4 regions of the Enterobacter cloacae complex sp. ECNIH7 genome follow, and region 3 is predicted to be linked to each of the others. Evidence: predicted binding sites of a transcription regulator. Region 3 holds the regulator's gene; each other region holds the start of a gene.
What was found. The regulator LexA, encoded in region 3, represses DNA repair genes until DNA is damaged. The targets are predictions, from matches to a motif close to TNCTGTATGTACATACAGNA.
Positions count from the first base shown of each region.

Region 1: a site for LexA is predicted at 1,729-1,748, ahead of sbmC (DNA gyrase inhibitor SbmC). Genes of this name have one in related genera too.
Region 2: a site for LexA is predicted at 2,438-2,457, ahead of umuD (translesion error-prone DNA polymerase V autoproteolytic subunit). Genes of this name have one in related genera too.
Region 4: a site for LexA is predicted at 2,509-2,528, ahead of umuD (translesion error-prone DNA polymerase V autoproteolytic subunit). Genes of this name have one in related genera too.

Region 1 is NZ_CP017990.1:3,178,332-3,182,692, forward strand. It holds gene WM95_RS15695 (FUSC family protein) at 89-1,147, opposite strand; gene sbmC (DNA gyrase inhibitor SbmC) at 1,240-1,713, opposite strand; gene dacD (serine-type D-Ala-D-Ala carboxypeptidase DacD) at 1,833-2,999, opposite strand; gene sbcB (exodeoxyribonuclease I) at 3,198-4,361, shown strand, end outside.
Region 2 is NZ_CP017991.1:131,290-135,650, reverse strand. It holds gene WM95_RS26425 (Y-family DNA polymerase) at 714-1,985, opposite strand; gene umuD (translesion error-prone DNA polymerase V autoproteolytic subunit) at 1,985-2,416, opposite strand; gene parM (plasmid segregation protein ParM domain-containing protein) at 2,647-3,618, shown strand; gene WM95_RS26410 (plasmid partitioning/stability family protein) at 3,621-4,292, shown strand.
Region 3 is NZ_CP017990.1:339,046-343,406, forward strand. It holds gene plsB (glycerol-3-phosphate 1-O-acyltransferase PlsB) at 1-1,055, opposite strand, end outside; gene WM95_RS01640 (diacylglycerol kinase) at 1,210-1,578, shown strand; gene lexA (transcriptional repressor LexA) at 1,687-2,295, shown strand; gene dinF (MATE family efflux transporter DinF) at 2,359-3,696, shown strand; gene WM95_RS01655 (CsbD family protein) at 3,817-4,026, shown strand; gene zur (zinc uptake transcriptional repressor Zur) at 4,096-4,361, opposite strand, start outside.
Region 4 is NZ_CP017992.1:55,607-59,967, forward strand. It holds gene WM95_RS26775 (DUF1380 family protein) at 7-426, opposite strand; gene WM95_RS26780 (hypothetical protein) at 437-658, opposite strand; gene WM95_RS26785 (DNA methylase) at 658-1,335, opposite strand; gene WM95_RS26790 (SOS response-associated peptidase family protein) at 1,695-2,366, shown strand; gene umuD (translesion error-prone DNA polymerase V autoproteolytic subunit) at 2,546-2,968, shown strand; gene WM95_RS26800 (Y-family DNA polymerase) at 2,968-4,242, shown strand; gene WM95_RS26805 (RES family NAD+ phosphorylase) at 4,291-4,361, opposite strand, start outside.

The DNA of each region.
Region 1 (4,361 bases), 2.3 Mb from region 3:
CGGCTGCGAATGACAATGAGTATATCGTTTAAAGCTATCATAACCCCAATTGCTGCTGAATCGAAGCAGCAGGCGTCACATAAGCCTTTTATTTGCGCAGCGCCCGGCAAATAAGGTGCGATAACAGCTCAAGCTGCCGCGCCAGTTCCATGCTCAGCCAGACGTAGCCATGAATAGGCGTTTCCGCCACGTTATCGCTCTGGCGTTCATTGATTAACTGCTTCAGCTCCGCGACGATCTCATTCAGCCGCTCGCTGTTGGCCAGTATCGGCTGCGGGTTCCCTTCATAGAGCGCATGGGCAATGGTCAACAGCGTTTGCTGCGTCATCTGCTGGGTCTCTTTGAGGGTTTGCGCGTTCAGCATTAACAGATGGCTGGGACGCGAGGCCCAGTGCGCGTTGATCTGCAGTTCAAGCATGCAGACCAGATTGCGGCTTACCGTCTGGATGGCTTCGAAAATCGATTTCTGAATATGGGTTTCTTTGCTGGCAGGCGTGATCAGGCCGCGCATTTTGACCACATCGTTGAGGATCGTTTGCAGATGCTTTTCCAGCCGGGGACGTTCGACCAGATTCGGGGAAAAACCGGCCTGATAGACGCGGTTAAAGGCGGTGACGTAGTTCGCCATCTGAATACGCCAGTGCAGAAAAGCCCGCTGCGGCCAGATACCGGTGAAAAGCATTGCCAGCAATGACCCCAGGATGACATCCCCGCTTCGCCACAGCGCCGTGGTCATATCCCCGGCGGGCGCACCGACAACCACCGCGAGAGTAATCCCAATCAGCAAGGCCTGATACGGTCTTTTGCCCAACGCCAGCCAGCCGCACAGGAACATGGCGGCACCGCACCATGCCAGCATCACCGGAAACGAGATAAGCTCCAGCTTAAGGGCAATAAGCCCAAGGGCCGAGCCTAAAACCGTCCCGCCAATTCGCTCGAAGGCGCGCGGAACAACGTTCCCCCAAAACGAGATGGGCCCCATTACCACTACCAGGGTGATCAGCGGCCACGTCCCTTCCGGAACATCCAGCAAACGGACCAGCACAAACGTCAATACGAAAGCCAGCGCGATGCGACACCCGTGCACCACGCGGTAATGTTTGTACAACCGAATTTCAAAAGGGGTTAATGATTTGTCGGGACGCACACCCGCTCTCCAGCTACACGGCAAATCACAATTGTACTGTGTTTTCAGCCGGGCGGATCGCTCCCGGCTGAAAAACCCTTCATTTAGCAGGCTTAAGCCGTTTTATGCTCTACCGCGATATACATTTCGATATCCCAGTAGCCGTCTGCATTGCCGTCATTAAGATAGCGCTCGAAGCAGGGTTTGAGCGCCATCTGGTACTTATTGTCCTGCAGCAGGGAATTAAAGAACTGATACCACGGCGTGGCGAAGTCATAGTTTTCCACACGCGCCGTCGCCACGGCATAATCCCCAGCCGCGATTTCCGTCATCATGACGCCCTCGCTGTTTTCCGGAATAACGAAATCGTCCGGCACCGTAACGGCCGTATCGCAGCGCAGTTTTTCTGCCGGGACCTCGTCGGGGTTATCGTAATAGACCGCAACCCACTCCAGCGGCTCAATGTGGCGCCCGTCCACCCACATCACCAGCTGTTCAAAGCCCTGTTTTACCGTTTGTTCCCACGGTCCGACCAAATGAAAACCGGCAATCTTACGTTTATGTTGCTGCTTGATGCTGTAGTCCATGCTGCCTCCATTTATTACTGTATATTTATACACTATAAGGCTGGATTACTATTATCGGCAAACGAGGAGTGTTTATTATGTGAGCAGACTCGCAACCCTGCCAGTCTGCCCATCAGCGGTTAAAGCGTGTGGTGGAGATAATCGCTCATGCGAGAGAACAGTCCACCTTTATCAACGGCTTCCAGCGTCACCAGCGGCCAGTGCGCCACCACCTTGTCGCGGTCATAGAGCTGGATCTCCCCGACCCGCTGATGCGCAGCAATCGGCGCTTCCAGCTCTTTTTTATCCAGCACGTATTTGGCTTTGATGTTCGGCACTTCCGCTTTCGGCAGGGCCAGCCAGAAGTCCTGGTCGGTGCCCAGTTTCACCTGCTCCTTATCACCGTACCAGATACGCTCTGTCCCCACTTTTTTACCGTTGTGCAGGATTTGCACCGTATCGAAGTTCTGCTGCCCCCAGTGCAGCAGTTTCCGGGCCTGGTCCTCACGTCCTTTCGGGCTGTCCGCCCCCATCACCACCGCGATTAAACGACGCTCCCCGTCAACAGCGGAGGCAATCAGGTTAAAGCCCGCTCCCGAGGTGTGCCCCGTTTTAAGCCCGTCCACGTTCATGGTTTTATCCCACAGCAGGCCGTTACGGTTTTGCTGGGTGATCCCGTTCCAGGTCAGGCTCTTTTCGCTGTACATATGGTAAAACTCAGGCTCGCCGTGAATGATGGCCCGGGAAAGTACGGCCAGGTCATAGGCCGAGCTGTGCTGGCCCGGCGCGTCCAGCCCGTGGACGGTTTCAAAGTGCGTATCGCGCAGGTTCAGCTTCTGCACGTAGTCGTTCATCATCTTCACAAACTGCGGCTGACCGCCCGCCACGTGATCGGCCAGCGCCACGCAGGCGTCGTTGCCGGAATCGACGATCAGACCGCGGCTTAAATCACGCACCGAGACGCGATCGCCCTCTTTCAGGAACATCAGCGACGAGCCGTCAAAAACCGGGTTGCCTTTTGCCCACGCGTCACGCCCGACGGTGACAATGTCGTCCGGCGTAATGCGATGGCTATCAATGGCCCGATCAACCACATACCCCGTCATCAGCTTGGTCAGGCTCGCCGGATTGCGTTGTTGATGTTCGTTGCCCGCCGTTAAGATCTGACCAGTCGTGTAGTCCATCAGCACCCAGGAGCCAGCCTGAATGGCCGGAGCCTGCGGCGAAAAATCCAGTGGTTCGGCCGCAAAAGCAGATGAGACACTCGAAGCGAGTAAAGAAACAGCAATAAACAGACGGCGTTTCAACGGTATATCCTCAGGTCATTAAAAATCGATGACCTTTTTACGGGAGTTCTGATGTCGTTACCTGGCTTAATTGCAAAAAAATGTGACAGAACGCAGATTTTTCTCTGAAGCTGGCGCGCAAATTTGCGTCACGGCGGTGCTTTTTATTCGGTCTGAACCGCACGATCGTTTACCATAGTGACGTCATTTTTTAACAGGATGGTATTACTGGTGTCTGACTCTGCCGCTCGCCCGACTTTTTTATTTCATGACTACGAAACCTTTGGCACGCACCCGGCGCTGGACCGACCGGCGCAGTTTGCCGCCATTCGTACCGACGACGAATTCAACATTATTGGCGAGCCTGAGGTCTTTTACTGCAAACCGGCTGATGACTACCTGCCGCAGCCCGGGGCGGTCATGGTCACCGGGATCACGCCTCAGGAAGCGCGCGAGAAAGGCGTTAACGAGGCAGAATTCGCCCGACGCATCCACGATCTGTTTACCGTCCCCAATACCTGCGTGGTCGGTTACAACAACATCCGCTTCGATGACGAAGTGACGCGCAACATCTTTTATCGCAACTTCTACGATCCCTATGCCTGGAGCTGGCAGAACCGCAATTCACGCTGGGATTTGCTCGACATCATGCGCGCCTGTTATGCCCTGCGTCCTGAGGGCATTAACTGGCCTGAAAATGAGGAAGGGCTGACCAGCTTCCGGCTGGAACACCTGACGCGCGCCAACGGCATCGAGCACAGCAATGCCCACGACGCGATGGCGGACGTCTATGCCACCATTGCCATGGCGAAACTGGTGAAAAACGCGCAGCCCCGGCTGTTTGAGTATCTGCTGAGCCACCGCAGCAAGCAGAAGCTCATGACCCTTATCGACGTGCCGCAGATGAAACCCCTGGTGCATATTTCCGGCATGTTTGGCGCCTGGCGCGGTAATACCAGCTGGGTTGCCCCGCTGGCCTGGCATCCGGACAATCGTAATGCGGTCATCATGGTGGATTTAGCCGGCGATATTTCGCCGCTGCTCGAGCTCGACAGCGACAGCCTGCGCGAACGGCTTTACACCCCGAAAAATGAGCTCGGCGATCTGCCTGCGGTGCCGGTCAAACTGGTGCATATCAATAAATGTCCGGTACTCGCGCAGGCGAATACGCTGCGCCCGGAAGATGCGGACAGACTGGGCATTAACCGGCAGCACTGCCTCGATAACCTGAAAGTGCTGCGCGAAAACCCGCAGGTGCGCGAGAAAGTGGTTGCTATCTTTGCCGAGGCGGAGCCGTTCGTGCCGTCTGAAAACGTGGATGCCCAGCTCTACAACGGCTTCTTCAGCGATGCCGACCGCGCGGCGATGAATATCGTTCTGCAA
Region 2 (4,361 bases), on a different replicon from region 3:
GAACTGAGACCACGGTCCCACCATGCATCAGAGAGCCATGACATATCCGGTTATCCGACCGTATTGCTGACGCCACACTCCAAAAGGAACTGGGACCACGGTCCCACCTTGCACCAGACAGCCATGACATACCCGGTTATCCGACCGGAATGCTGACGCCACACTCCAAAAGGAACTGGGACCACGGTCCCACCTTGCACCAGACAGCCATGACATACCCGGTTATCCGACCGGAATGCTGACGCCACACTCCAAAAGGAACTGGGACCACTGTCCAACCTTGCATCAGAGAGCCATGACATACCCGGTTATCCGACCGGAATGCTGACGTCACACTCCAAAAGGAACTGTGACCACGGTCTCACCATGCACCACAGTGCCATGAGCCACCCGGCTGTCCGGCTGGAATGCTGACGTCACACTCCAAAAGGAACTGGGACCACGGTCCCACTATGCACCACAGTGTCATGAGCCACCCGGTTGCCCGGCCGGATTACTCGCTGCACGCTCCGGAAGGAACCGGGACCATGGCCCCATTCTATTCAGTAATCGGTTATCATCATCCATATTGAGGGCGTTTTGTCTTGGTCCTGCATACGGCGCGTCAGTAGATTATGTTCGTTCTGCTCCCTGGTGCTTCCTCGCTCACTCGCGGGCTTCGCCCTGTCGTTCAGCTGCGGCGAGCACTACTGGCTCTCTCTGAAAGGCGAAATTTAACTGATCCTCGCGATGGGGATATCTTTCCAGCAGGTGGTGTACGCAGGGGACAGCATATTGCGTTTCATTTGCCAGGAAGGTGCAATTCCTCGTCCGGCAAACCAGACATGTCCCAGGCCGGAATGGTTAATACCATCAAGAACCTTCATCAGCTCAGCGCTGTGAGGACGTGGTGGCCGTTCGTCGAACAGCTGCAACTGCGAAACACCTGAGCCTGTAAAGTCATTCAGCATCACTCCGGCTTTGGCATACCGGTGGCCATCCTTCCAGATGCGCTCCAAAGCCGTTGTGGCGGCCGCAATAATGTCCCGGGTGTCCTGAGTGGGGGTAAGCAGTTTCTCCGTGGCCACATTGCCGTAATAAGGCTCTTTAACGGCGAACGGAGACGTTTTGACGAAAACGGAAATGTGCCGGCAATACTGGTGCTCCTGACGCAGTTTTTCAGCGGCCCGTTCTGCGTACTGACAGACAGCCTGGCGGAGCGAATCGTACTCCGTGATCTTCTCGCCAAAGCTGCGACTACAGACAATCTGTTGTTTCGTTGGTGGTGATTCCTCAAGCGACATGCAGCTTTCCCCGTTCAGTTCGCGCACCGTTCGCTCGAGAACCACGGAGAAATTTTTCCGGATGAAGGCCGGGTTCGTCAGGGCCAGATCAAGTGCGGTCCTGATACCCAGTACATTAAGCTTGCGTGCAATGCGATTTCCCACGCCCCGGATCTCTTCGACCGGCTGAAGTGACAGCAGTTTACGGGTTCGCTGAGGATTATCCCGCGTCAGGGCCAGCACGCCCCGGAACTGTTTCCACTCTTTGGAGGCCCACTGAGCTGATTTTGCCAACGTTTTCGTAGGTCCAGCCCCCACGCCGATGGTCAGGCGGGTACAGTCATACACGTGCTGGCGCAGCTGCCGGCCAAAGTCTTCCAGGTCCATGCAATGCGACACACCGCTCAGATCGAGGAACATCTCGTCAATCGAATATTGTTCCACCCTCGGCGCCAGCTCCTCGAGGCAGCTCATCACGCGCGCTGACATTGAGGCGTAAAGCTCATAATTACTTGAAAATGCGTATATTTTTTCCGGGTAAATCTCGTTCTTTATCTGGAACCACGGGGTCCCCATTTTAATCCAGGGCTTCGCTTCGGCACTTCTCGCGATCACGCAGCCGTCATTGTTGCTAAGGCAGACAATGGGTTTCCCTTTTAAATCCGGGCGGAAAACACGTTCACAGCTGGCATAGAAGCTGTTCACATCGGCCAGGGCAAACATCAGTACATCTCCCTGGGACGGTGGATGATGTGCGTGACGACGCCAAAGATGTCCAGTTCGTCCGTGTCAGGATAGATGGGGGACCAGGTGGCGTTCATGGGCTGCAGTGTCAGTCGTGGCGTCAGCAGGAGCCGTTTGACCGTAAATTCCCCCTGCACGCTGGCCACAACGATATCGCCGTGCCGGGGTTTCTCCGCACTGTCCACAACCAGCAGATCGCCGTTGTAAAGGCTGCCGTCAGCCATGCTGTCTCCGCTGGCTCTGAGGTAATAAGTCGCGCTCGGATGGCGTATACAGTACTCATGCAGATCCAGATCTGACAGAATGTAATCGCCGGCAGGGCTCGGGAACCCGCAGCTGGCCAGATCGGCGAAAAACGGATGGGTCTGTGGCGGGGTATCTGTCCCGGGGCTAAAAAGCTGCAGCTTCATATTACCTTCCGACTAAAAAAAAACTGTATATGTATACAGTATATTTAACCAGGCAAAGATAATCCAGAAGGGCCGAATTAAGAACTATGTGATACTCATAAGTTGCTCAAATTGATTTATATTATCATTTTGAGTATCTTGAGTATCTCAATTTGAGAAATAACGCTTTTGTTTTATCATTTTGCTCTTATAATTAGCATCAAATTGAGTGTAACTAATGGTGCATAATGATGAAGATTTTCTGCGATGATGGTTCAACAAATGTTAAGCTGGCATGGTTTGAAGGTGATGAACTGAAGACCCGGATCTCGGCAAACTCATTCCGGCACGGCTGGAAAGTGGCGGAATTCAGTGCGGCGACGTTCAACTATCAGGTGGGGCCACTGAAATACACGTGGGACAGTGTAAGCCGGGATGCGATTCCGACGACGAACGTGGACTATCAGTACGGCGATCTTAACCTGCTGGCTGTGCACCATGCTCTGCTGAACAGTGGCCTGGAGCCGCAGCCGGTAAGCCTGACGGTCACGCTGCCCCTGAGTGAGTATTACGATCAGGACTGTCAGCGCAATGTGGTGAATATCCGCCGTAAACGGGAGAACCTCATGCGGGAACTGACACTCAACAAAGGCTGCGCCTTCACCGTGACTGATGTGAAGGTCATGCCGGAATCACTGCCGGCAGCGTTTACCAGACTGTCCCAGCTTCAGTCCGGAGCCGGTGAAACCACGCTGATTATCGATCTCGGCGGAACCACGCTCGATGCGGGTGTGATTGTTGGTCAGTTTGATGATATCAGTGCGGTACATGGTAACCCGTCCGTCGGTGTTTCACTGGTGACACGCGCAGCCGCAGGTGCACTGCGGGCAGCAGACAGTGAAACCAGCGCCCTGATTGCTGACAGTGTCATCCGTAACCGGGATGATGGTGAGTATTTACAGCGGGTCATCAACGATGCCGAAAAGATTGATTACGTCCGGGGAAAAATAGCCGAAGCGATTGCCGCACTGGGTGCGCGCGTGACCAGCGAGCTGACCGCCTTCAGGAACGTGAACCGGGTATTTCTGGTCGGGGGAGGGGCTTCCCTGATCGAAGAGGCGATACGTCAGGCCTGGCCTCTGGCTCCTGAACGTATCGAGGTTATTGGCGATCCCCAGCTGGCGCTGGCCAGAGAGATTGCCCTGTACAATAAAGAGGACTAAACGTGCCGGACGGCCTGTATTCTTTCTATCTGCACAGTGATGATCGCACCGACATCGCGGCGATGGCGACCATAAACACCATCTCGCAGCCACTGCGCGGTGAATTTATCCGGACAGTCGCCACCGCAGGTGCGGTGGTGTATCAGGCTGATCCCCGTTTACCTGCGCTAATCCCGGTGTTCTTTGACGGCCAGCTCAGCGCCGTCCGGCTTTGTGCCGTGATGGCAATGGTATCCGGAACCTGGTCATCCCTGTCCGGGTTACCGGACGAGCCTGATACCCGGAAACTGTCCGTGGAAATGCCTGGGGAGAGGGAACGCAGGCGCTACACGCTCGCGCTTCAGGATGACCGGAGCAGTAAGCGGGTTGAAGCCTTGCTGGCCGGGGTATCGTCACGCCTGCGCGGCGATCTGCTGAGAAACCTCATTATCACCGGGCTGGCACTTCACACCACGGCGCCGGAGCTGCCGCGTCTGCTGGCCAGCCTGCCGGTGCCACCGGCTACGGTCAGTGAGTTACAGACCATTGTCCGGCAGATGGTTCGCGCAGAACCTGGCGGCGCGGGCATCAGCGAAGCGGGAGAGACGGAAAAAGCGGCTTCGCCCGTCACCACATCACCCGGATCGGAAACAGCCGGAATAAAGAAGAACATGCGACGGGCATTTGGAGACTAAAACATGTCAGTGATTAGACGAACAACAGTGCAGTTCATTCACAACCTTCTGCGTGCCCGGAACGTGCCT
Region 3 (4,361 bases):
ATAAAGAACGCGCCCAGGCGGCGGAAAATCGGACCTGCTGGCCAGAAATTCAGGTTGATACCGGCAGCAATATGCGGCGGTACCAGCCCCTGGTGATAGAGCACGTAGGAAAGAAGCAGGTAGTCCATGTGGCTGCGGTGGCAGGGAACATAGACAATCTCATGGCCATCATGCGCCAGCTGGCGTACGCGCTCGGCGTTATGAACGTTGATGCCCTGATACAGGCGGTTCCAGGTAAAGCCGAGAATACGATCGGACAGGCGAATCATCTCGTAAGAGAAGTTCGCTGCAATCTCTTCCATCAGCGCAATGGCGTTCTGCTGGGCTTTCTCATGCGATATTTTCTTGCTGCGCGCTTCGTCTTCAACGGCGCGAGCAATCGCTTTGGAGGCCAGCAGCTTGTTGAACAGATCCTGACGCGCCGGGAGACGCGGCCCTACGGCAGCCAGGCGCTGACGAGCGAAGTGCATACGCGCCACGCGCGCCAGTTTTTGCGCGATGATCTTGTCGGTACCGTGCTCGTCCGCCATTCGACGCAGCGAAACGGAAGGGGAGAAACGCACAAAGCTGTCGCGTCCCAGCCAGGAGACCGCGAAGAACTTCTGGATGCCGTTAAGCATGCGCAGCGGCGGATTCTCTTCACCTTTTTCACGGCCCGGACGACGACCAAACATCACCGATACCGGCACCATCTGCACATCCAGATCGGGGTTGCTCCGGTGCAGGTCGAGATAGTCGTGGAACAGCTTGATGGACTCTTCTTTTGGCGTGTAGTAGGTAAACACGCGCGGTCCACCGTGAATGAACACGTAGCGCGGCAGTAAAGTGCCGTCAACTTCAAGCGGTTCAAGCGGGTCAGGTAAGTCATGCGCCAGACACTGGGCGCGAAGCGTCAGTAAGTCTGCCTTCGAGTTATAAGGCAAAACGTACATAATAGGACGCGAGGTATCGAGCCCCAATTCCAGCGCGGGTTCTGCTGGGATAGACTTGCTTTTTACCAGGATGCTTAATGGTAAATTAAGTAATTTGTAGTAAATTCGTGGCCAGCCGGACATAAACGATGTAAAGCCTCTGGTTAATAATGCAATTGCGGCGCAAGGATAACAGAAAGCGCGCAAAATTTCTGTTGTTACCCGTCATACTTCAGGCTGTAGCGAAACGCGCTACAGTTCCTGTTACTGACGCTTTTTTTCATAAAAGGTTCTTTTAATGGCCAATAATACCACTGGGTTAACGCGTATCATCAAAGCCGCCGGCTATTCATGGAAAGGTTTCCGTGCCGCGTGGATCAACGAAGCTGCATTTCGCCAGGAGGGCGTCGCCGCAATCATCGCGGTGATCGTCGCCTGTTTCCTTGATGTTGATGCTATTACCCGCGTACTTCTTATCGGTTCCGTGCTTCTGGTGATGATAGTGGAAATTCTTAATAGCGCTATTGAGGCCGTTGTTGATCGCATAGGTTCAGATTTCCACGAGCTTTCTGGCCGCGCAAAAGACATGGGCTCTGCTGCCGTGCTGCTGGCGATTATCACTGCCGTTATCACCTGGGTCACGCTGCTTTGGTCACATTTCCGATGAGCCTCGAGGAATAATTAAGTCCCTGGTTTTTTGTGCAGTTTTTGGTTCCAAAATCGCCTTTGACTGTATATACTCACAGCATAACTGTATATACACCCAGGGGGCGGAATGAAAGCGTTAACGACCAGGCAGCAAGAGGTGTTTGATCTCATCCGGGATCATATCGGCCAGACGGGTATGCCACCCACGCGTGCGGAAATCGCGCAGCGTCTGGGCTTCCGTTCTCCGAATGCTGCTGAAGAACACCTGAAAGCGCTGGCGCGTAAAGGCGTGATTGAGATTGTTTCAGGCGCGTCACGCGGTATCCGCCTGCTGGTGGAAGAAGAGACGGGCATTCCGCTGATAGGCCGTGTTGCTGCCGGTGAGCCTTTACTGGCACAGCAGCATATTGAAGGCCACTACCAGGTCGATCCTGGCATGTTCAAACCGAGCGCTGATTTCCTGCTGCGCGTCAGCGGTATGTCGATGAAAGACATCGGTATTCTTGACGGCGATCTGCTTGCAGTGCACAAAACGCAGGATGTGCGTAACGGCCAGGTGGTTGTCGCGCGCATTGATGATGAAGTCACCGTCAAGCGTCTGAAAAAACAGGGGAACACTGTTCAGCTACTGCCTGAAAACAACGAGTTCTCCCCGATTGTGGTCGATCTCCGCGAACACAACTTCTCTATCGAAGGACTGGCGGTTGGGGTCATTCGCAACGGCGAATGGCTGTAACCTCTTCCTGACAGGCTATGGCGCCGCTGTAGCCTGCTTCATTCTCGACTCCCGGTATTTTTCATGTCACTGCTGACGGCATCCGATAAGGCATTGTGGCGTCTTGCTCTGCCGATGATTTTCTCCAATATTACCGTTCCCTTGCTGGGTCTGGTCGATACTGCCGTTATTGGCCACCTTGATTCGCCTGTTTATCTTGGCGGCGTGGCGATTGGCGCGACGGCAACCAGCTTCCTGTTTATGCTGCTGCTCTTTTTGCGCATGAGCACCACCGGGCTCACGGCCCAGGCTTATGGTGCAAAAGATCCGCTGCGTCTGGCGCGCGCGCTGGTCCAGCCGCTGATCCTTGCGCTCGGTGCAGGGGCGTTAATCGTTTTATTTCGTACGCCCCTGATCGACCTTGCGCTCCATGTTGTCGGCGGCAGCGAGGCGGTACTGGCTCAGGCGCGACGTTTCCTTGAAATCCGCTGGCTCAGCGCGCCCGCCTCGCTGGCAAACCTGGTTCTGCTGGGGTGGCTCCTGGGCGTTCAGTACGCCCGTGCACCAGTGATTTTGCTGGTGGTAGGCAACCTTCTCAACATTGTGCTGGATGTCTGGCTGGTAATGGGCCTGCATATGAACGTGCGGGGTGCGGCGCTGGCGACGGCAATTGCCGAATACGGAACCTTTATTATTGGCCTGTGGATGGTCTGGCGCGTGCTGGCGATGCGCGGCATCTCCCTGGCGCTGCTCAAAACCGCATGGCGCGGCAATATCCGTAGGCTGCTGGCGCTTAATCGTGACATCATGCTGCGCTCGCTGCTGCTTCAGCTCTGCTTCGGCGCGCTGACGGTTTTCGGGGCGCGACTGGGGCCAGAAATCGTCGCGGTCAACGCGGTATTGATGACGCTACTGACCTTTACCGCCTACGCGCTGGACGGTTTTGCCTATGCGGTAGAAGCGTATTCCGGGCAGGCTTACGGCGCGCGCGAAAGCGGGCAGCTGCGGGACGTCTGGCGGGCAGCCTGCCGCCAGTCGGGACTGGTGGCGCTGGCGTTCGGCCTGGTTTATGCCTGCCTTGGTGAGCAAATCGTCGCGTTGCTTACGTCTATCCCTGCGCTGCGCGAGCTGGCGAGTCACTATCTCATCTGGCAAGTCATCTTACCGGTGGTCGGCGTCTGGTGTTATCTGCTGGACGGCATGTTTATTGGTGCGACGCGCGGAGCGGAAATGCGCAACAGCATGGCAGTCGCGGCGGCAGGGTTTGGCCTGACGCTGCTGACGCTTCCCTGGCTGGGTAATCACGGTTTGTGGCTGGCCCTGGCCGTTTTCCTCTCGCTGAGAGGGATATCGCTGGCTTTTATCTGGCATCGCCACTGGCAAAACGATACCTGGTTCCCTTCACGTCACGATATATCGTGACGGTTAAAGATTCCGAATATGAAATCAACTGCCGAATCCTTAACTACAATAATTATCACGTCCAGCAGAAAAGAACGTAACGGACGTTACGACCCGACGCTTAACTAAGAGGACACGATGATGAATAAAGACGAAATCGGCGGCAACTGGAAGCAGTTCAAAGGTAAAGCGAAAGAACAGTGGGGTAAGCTGACTGATGACGATATGACCGTCATTGAAGGTAAACGCGATCAGCTTGTCGGTAAAATTCAGGAACGTTACGGCTACGCGAAAGACCAGGCGGAAAAAGAAGTGGGCGACTGGGAAAAACGCAACGACTACCGCTGGTAACCGGGCTATACCCGCAAGTACAAGGAAGTACACCCTGAGGGCGGCCATGAGCCGCCTGTTCTTTTGCCGTTAACGCGGTTTTTTCTTCACAAGAATAGAGTGGTCGTGCTGACACGCGTCCTGATGACGACAGGCTTCCACTTCCACGCAGGCAGAGCACAGTCCGTGCGCTTCAATCACGTTATGACGCAGGGCAAAACCCATTTTTGCTGCCAGCGTATGCATAATATCTTCCACACCTTCCGCAACCTCTTCTTTCACCACGCCGCAGCGGTCACAGATAAACATCGCCGATGTGTGGGTGGGCTGATCGAACAGATGGCACAACACATAGC
Region 4 (4,361 bases), on a different replicon from region 3:
TTGATTTCATTTTTTCAGTAAGGCGCGAACTTTCGCCGCATCAGCCAGGCGACGGGTAACGCTTTCCGGGACCGGATGATTGCTGTCACGGGCGGTCCATTCCCTGTGCCATAACGCCTGTTCGGCAGTGGTCAGCAGGGTTTCAAGCAGGTCCGTCGGCACCATCACCGCCGGAACTGCCTCTTTCACCTGTTCAATAAGATCCATCACCGCACCGGCAGACACGCCCGACTCAAGCCGTTGTTCCTCCGGAATGGCGTCCATACGCGCCAGTACCGCCCTTGTGTCCTGCTCCGAAACGGCATATTCCATTCCGTCGGCCAGTGCTTCGATATCCGCCGGGGACCAGATAATGAGGTTCAGCGGGGTTTCTGCGGGATACTGCTCACGCAACAACCGGCAGAGGGTTTCACAGGTTCCGTACATGTTTTTATCCTTAGTCCTTAAAGCAGGCATCCAGCTCAAGAATTTCGTTGTATGCCGCCATAAACAGGGCATTGATGCGAAAAAGGGTCTGACGGGTCAGGCGTTCGGCCAGCACATCGGAATCAAAGCGATAGCGGTGCTCCATACCATTCAGCGCCGCACGCAGGTCACACATGCTGTTGGCGACTTCCGCCACTTCTGCGCGGAGTTTTTCGTGTCCTACATAGTTCATTACGCGGCCTCCGGGAACTCGTCGTTAGCGGCCGGGTACTGCATGGCACGCCGGACGGCGGCCAGACGTTGCTGTCCGGCCCGGTGATACTGCTCCAGCAATTCAATACCGATGTAACGACGGCCAGCCCGGAGGGCGGCCACGCAGGTGGAGCCACTGCCGGCAAAGGGGTCGAGCACAATCGCGCCGGGATGTGTGAAGGACTCGATCAGCGGTTGCAGGCTGGTTACGGGTTTTTCTGTCGGGTGGTGCCGGTTGCCGCTGTATTTCCAGCCCAGCACGTCCGTCAGCGGGTTTTGTGGCAGACGTGGACGGCCTTTTGCAAGGATGTAGGCGCATTCGTGGCGATAGCCCACGTATGCGGCCTTCGATGTGTAGGTTTTGGTAAACACCAGGTGGCCGACAACGCTGAATCCCGCATTTTTCCAGGCAGCCATAAAGCGATCGACGCGGTTCCAGCCGTAGAAGCTCACCATCAGCGTGTCTTTTTTCAGCACGCGATACATCTCATGGCAGGCGGGTTGCAGCCATTCATCGGTTTTATCGCCGGCGATGGTACGCCCCTGACGGTCACGAAAACCGACGAGATATGGCGGGTCGGTGAGAATGAAATCGACAGCATTATCCGGAAAGCCGGACATGATATGGACGCAATTACCCTGGATAAATCGGGACATGGTAGTTCTCCTTTCTCAAATGCGGCGCCAGTTACGCCGTGCCGATACGACAGCCGGGCGAAAAGCGGAGAATGCAGGGGCGGTGCCGCAAGCCGCAGCGCAGTGAAAAAGCCCACGCTGGCTGGACGGTTTGACGGCGAAAATTGAGACGGAAAACGACGGGAAGACAGCGGGTAATGCCTTTGAAATTAACTGCGACCGGGTGAGGACACCGGCGGAGCGAACCCTTGCATTCGAAGCGGCCCGGCTACAGTAGCGGCACGGCGGCCACAGGATGGCAGGAACCTCAAATACGGCCTATGTTCAGAACTGAAGAAAACAAAGATTTCGCATGCGAAATCTTCACCGGAGCAACGCTAATGTGCGGTCGGTTTACGCAATACAACTCCCGCGAGGAGTACCTGTCCTTTCTCGGAGAAGAAGCAGAACGGAATATACCGTATGATCCGGAGCCCGTCGGCCGCTACAACGTTGCGCCCGGAACCCAGGTATTGCTGCTGAGTGAACGCCGCTCGCAGTTGCATCTCGATCCTGTTCACTGGGGTTATGCCCCGGAGTGGTGGAACAAGCCCGCTCTCATCAACGCCAGAAGTGAAACTGCGGCCAGCAGCCGGATGTTCAGGCCACTCTGGGAGCACGGACGGACCATTGTCTTTGCCGACGGCTGGTTCGAGTGGAAACAGCAAAACGGCGTGAAACAGCCGTTTTTCATTTACCGTAAGGACGGAAATCCGCTCCTGCTCGCAGCCATCGGGAAACCACCTTTTGAGAACGGCAATGACCAGGAAGGATTCCTGATCGTCACGGCAGCTGCGGATGAGGGACTGCTGGACATTCACGATCGGCGGCCGCTCGTGTACTCACCGGCTGCCGCCCGTAAATGGCTCAGCGAAAACACAACCAGTAAAGAGGCGGAAGACATTGCCCGTGAGGGCAGTCTTTCCGCCGAAGATTTCACATGGCACCCCGTCAGCCGGGCTGTTGGCAATCCCCGGAACCAGAGCAGGGAACTGATAGAGCCACAGGCTTAGCAGACGGTGAGATACCCGGTATCCACTCACAGGGTTATGCACCGTTTCTGTGGATAACCTTGAGCCTGTTTTATCCGCCAGAACAATGACCTGGCAGGAGCAGGTAAAATTCTTCTTGCAGGACGGGAAATATCTTAAATAATACTGTATATAAAAACAGGTATTTTAAGAGGTATGCCATGTTACTTTTTGTCGCTCCCGAACAGGAGCCGGTGCCGTCCAGTGCCCCGCTGTTCACCGAACGTTGCCCGGCGGGTTTTCCGTCGCCGGCCGCCGATTACACGGAGGAGGAACTGGACCTGAATGCCTATTGCATCCGGCGTCCGGCTGCAACGTTCTTCGTCAGGGCTATCGGGGATTCGATGAAAGAGATGGGCCTGCATTCCGGCGACCTGATGGTGGTCGACAAAGCCGAAAAGCCGCTGCAGGGTGACATTGTCATCGCGGAGACTGATGGCGAATTCACGGTTAAACGCCTGCAGCTGACACCCCGTATCGCCCTGCTGCCGATGAACCCGGCCTATCCCACTCTCTATCCGGAAGACCTGCAGATTTTTGGGGTGGTGACAGCCTTCATACACAAAACACGGGGCATGGACTGATGTACGCGCTTGCTGACGTGAATTCGTTCTATGCCAGCTGCGAAAAGGTTTTTCGCCCTGACCTGCGAAACAAACCTGTCGTCGTTCTCTCAAATAACGATGGCTGCGTCATTGCGAGAAGTCCTGAAGCGAAGCGGCTGGGCATCAAAATGGGGGTACCGTGGTTTCAGCTGAGGTCGATGAAATTTCCGGAGCCGGTTATCGCGTTCTCCAGTAATTATGCTCTCTACGCATCGATGTCGAACAGGGTCATGGTTCACCTGGAAGAGCTGGCGCCACGCGTTGAGCAGTACTCCATTGATGAGATGTTTCTGGACATTCGCGGTATAGACAGCTGCATCGATTTCGAGGATTTCGGCCGGCAGCTGCGTGAGCACGTTCGTTCCGGCACAGGGCTGACCCTCGGCGTCGGAATGGGACCGACCAAAACGCTGGCTAAAAGCGCACAATGGACGTCGAAAGAGTGGCCACAGTTTGGTGGCGTGCTGGCGTTAACGCCAGGCAATATCCGCCGTACGGAAAAACTGCTGTCACTGCAGCCGGTGGAGGAAATCTGGGGGGTTGGCCGCAGGATCTCAAAGAAGCTGAACACAATGGGGATAACAACTGCACTGCAGCTGGCGCGCGCGAACCCTGTATTTATCAGGAAAAACTTCAATGTAGTTCTGGAGAGAACGGTCCGGGAACTCAATGGAGAAAGCTGTATTTCCCTGGAGGAAGCACCTCCCCCCAAACAGCAGATAGTCTGCAGCAGGAGCTTTGGGGAGCGTGTCACGACGTATGAAGCCATGCGACAGGCAGTCTGTCAGTACGCTGAGCGTGCAGCTGAAAAGCTGCGCGGCGAGCGTCAGTTCTGCAGGCATATTGCCGTGTTTGTGAAAACATCGCCGTTCGCCGTAAATGAGCCCTACTATGGTAATCTGGCCAGTGAAAAACTACTCATCCCCACGCAGGACACACGGGACATCATTGCCGCTGCCGTCAGAGCTCTGGACAGGGTCTGGCTGGATGGTCACCGTTACGCAAAGGCAGGCTGTATGCTGAACGATTTCACGCCAACCGGGGTATCGCAGCTGAATTTGTTTGATGAAGTACAGCCGCGGGAACGGAGCGAGCAGCTGATGCAAGTACTGGATGGTATTAACCATTCCGGTCTGGGGAAAGTGTGGTTTGCGGGACGTGGGATTGCGCCTGACTGGCAGATGAAACGAGAAATGCTTTCCCCTGCGTACACAACGCGCTGGAATGATCTTCCGGTGGCAATGATAAGATGATCTGCCACCGAAAGATTTCGCATGCGAAATCTGGGTTACATCTACCCGTCAGAATTCGTCATCCGAATAGCCAGATTTCGCATGCGAAATCACTTCTTTTGTGCGGCCTTCCGTTAAAT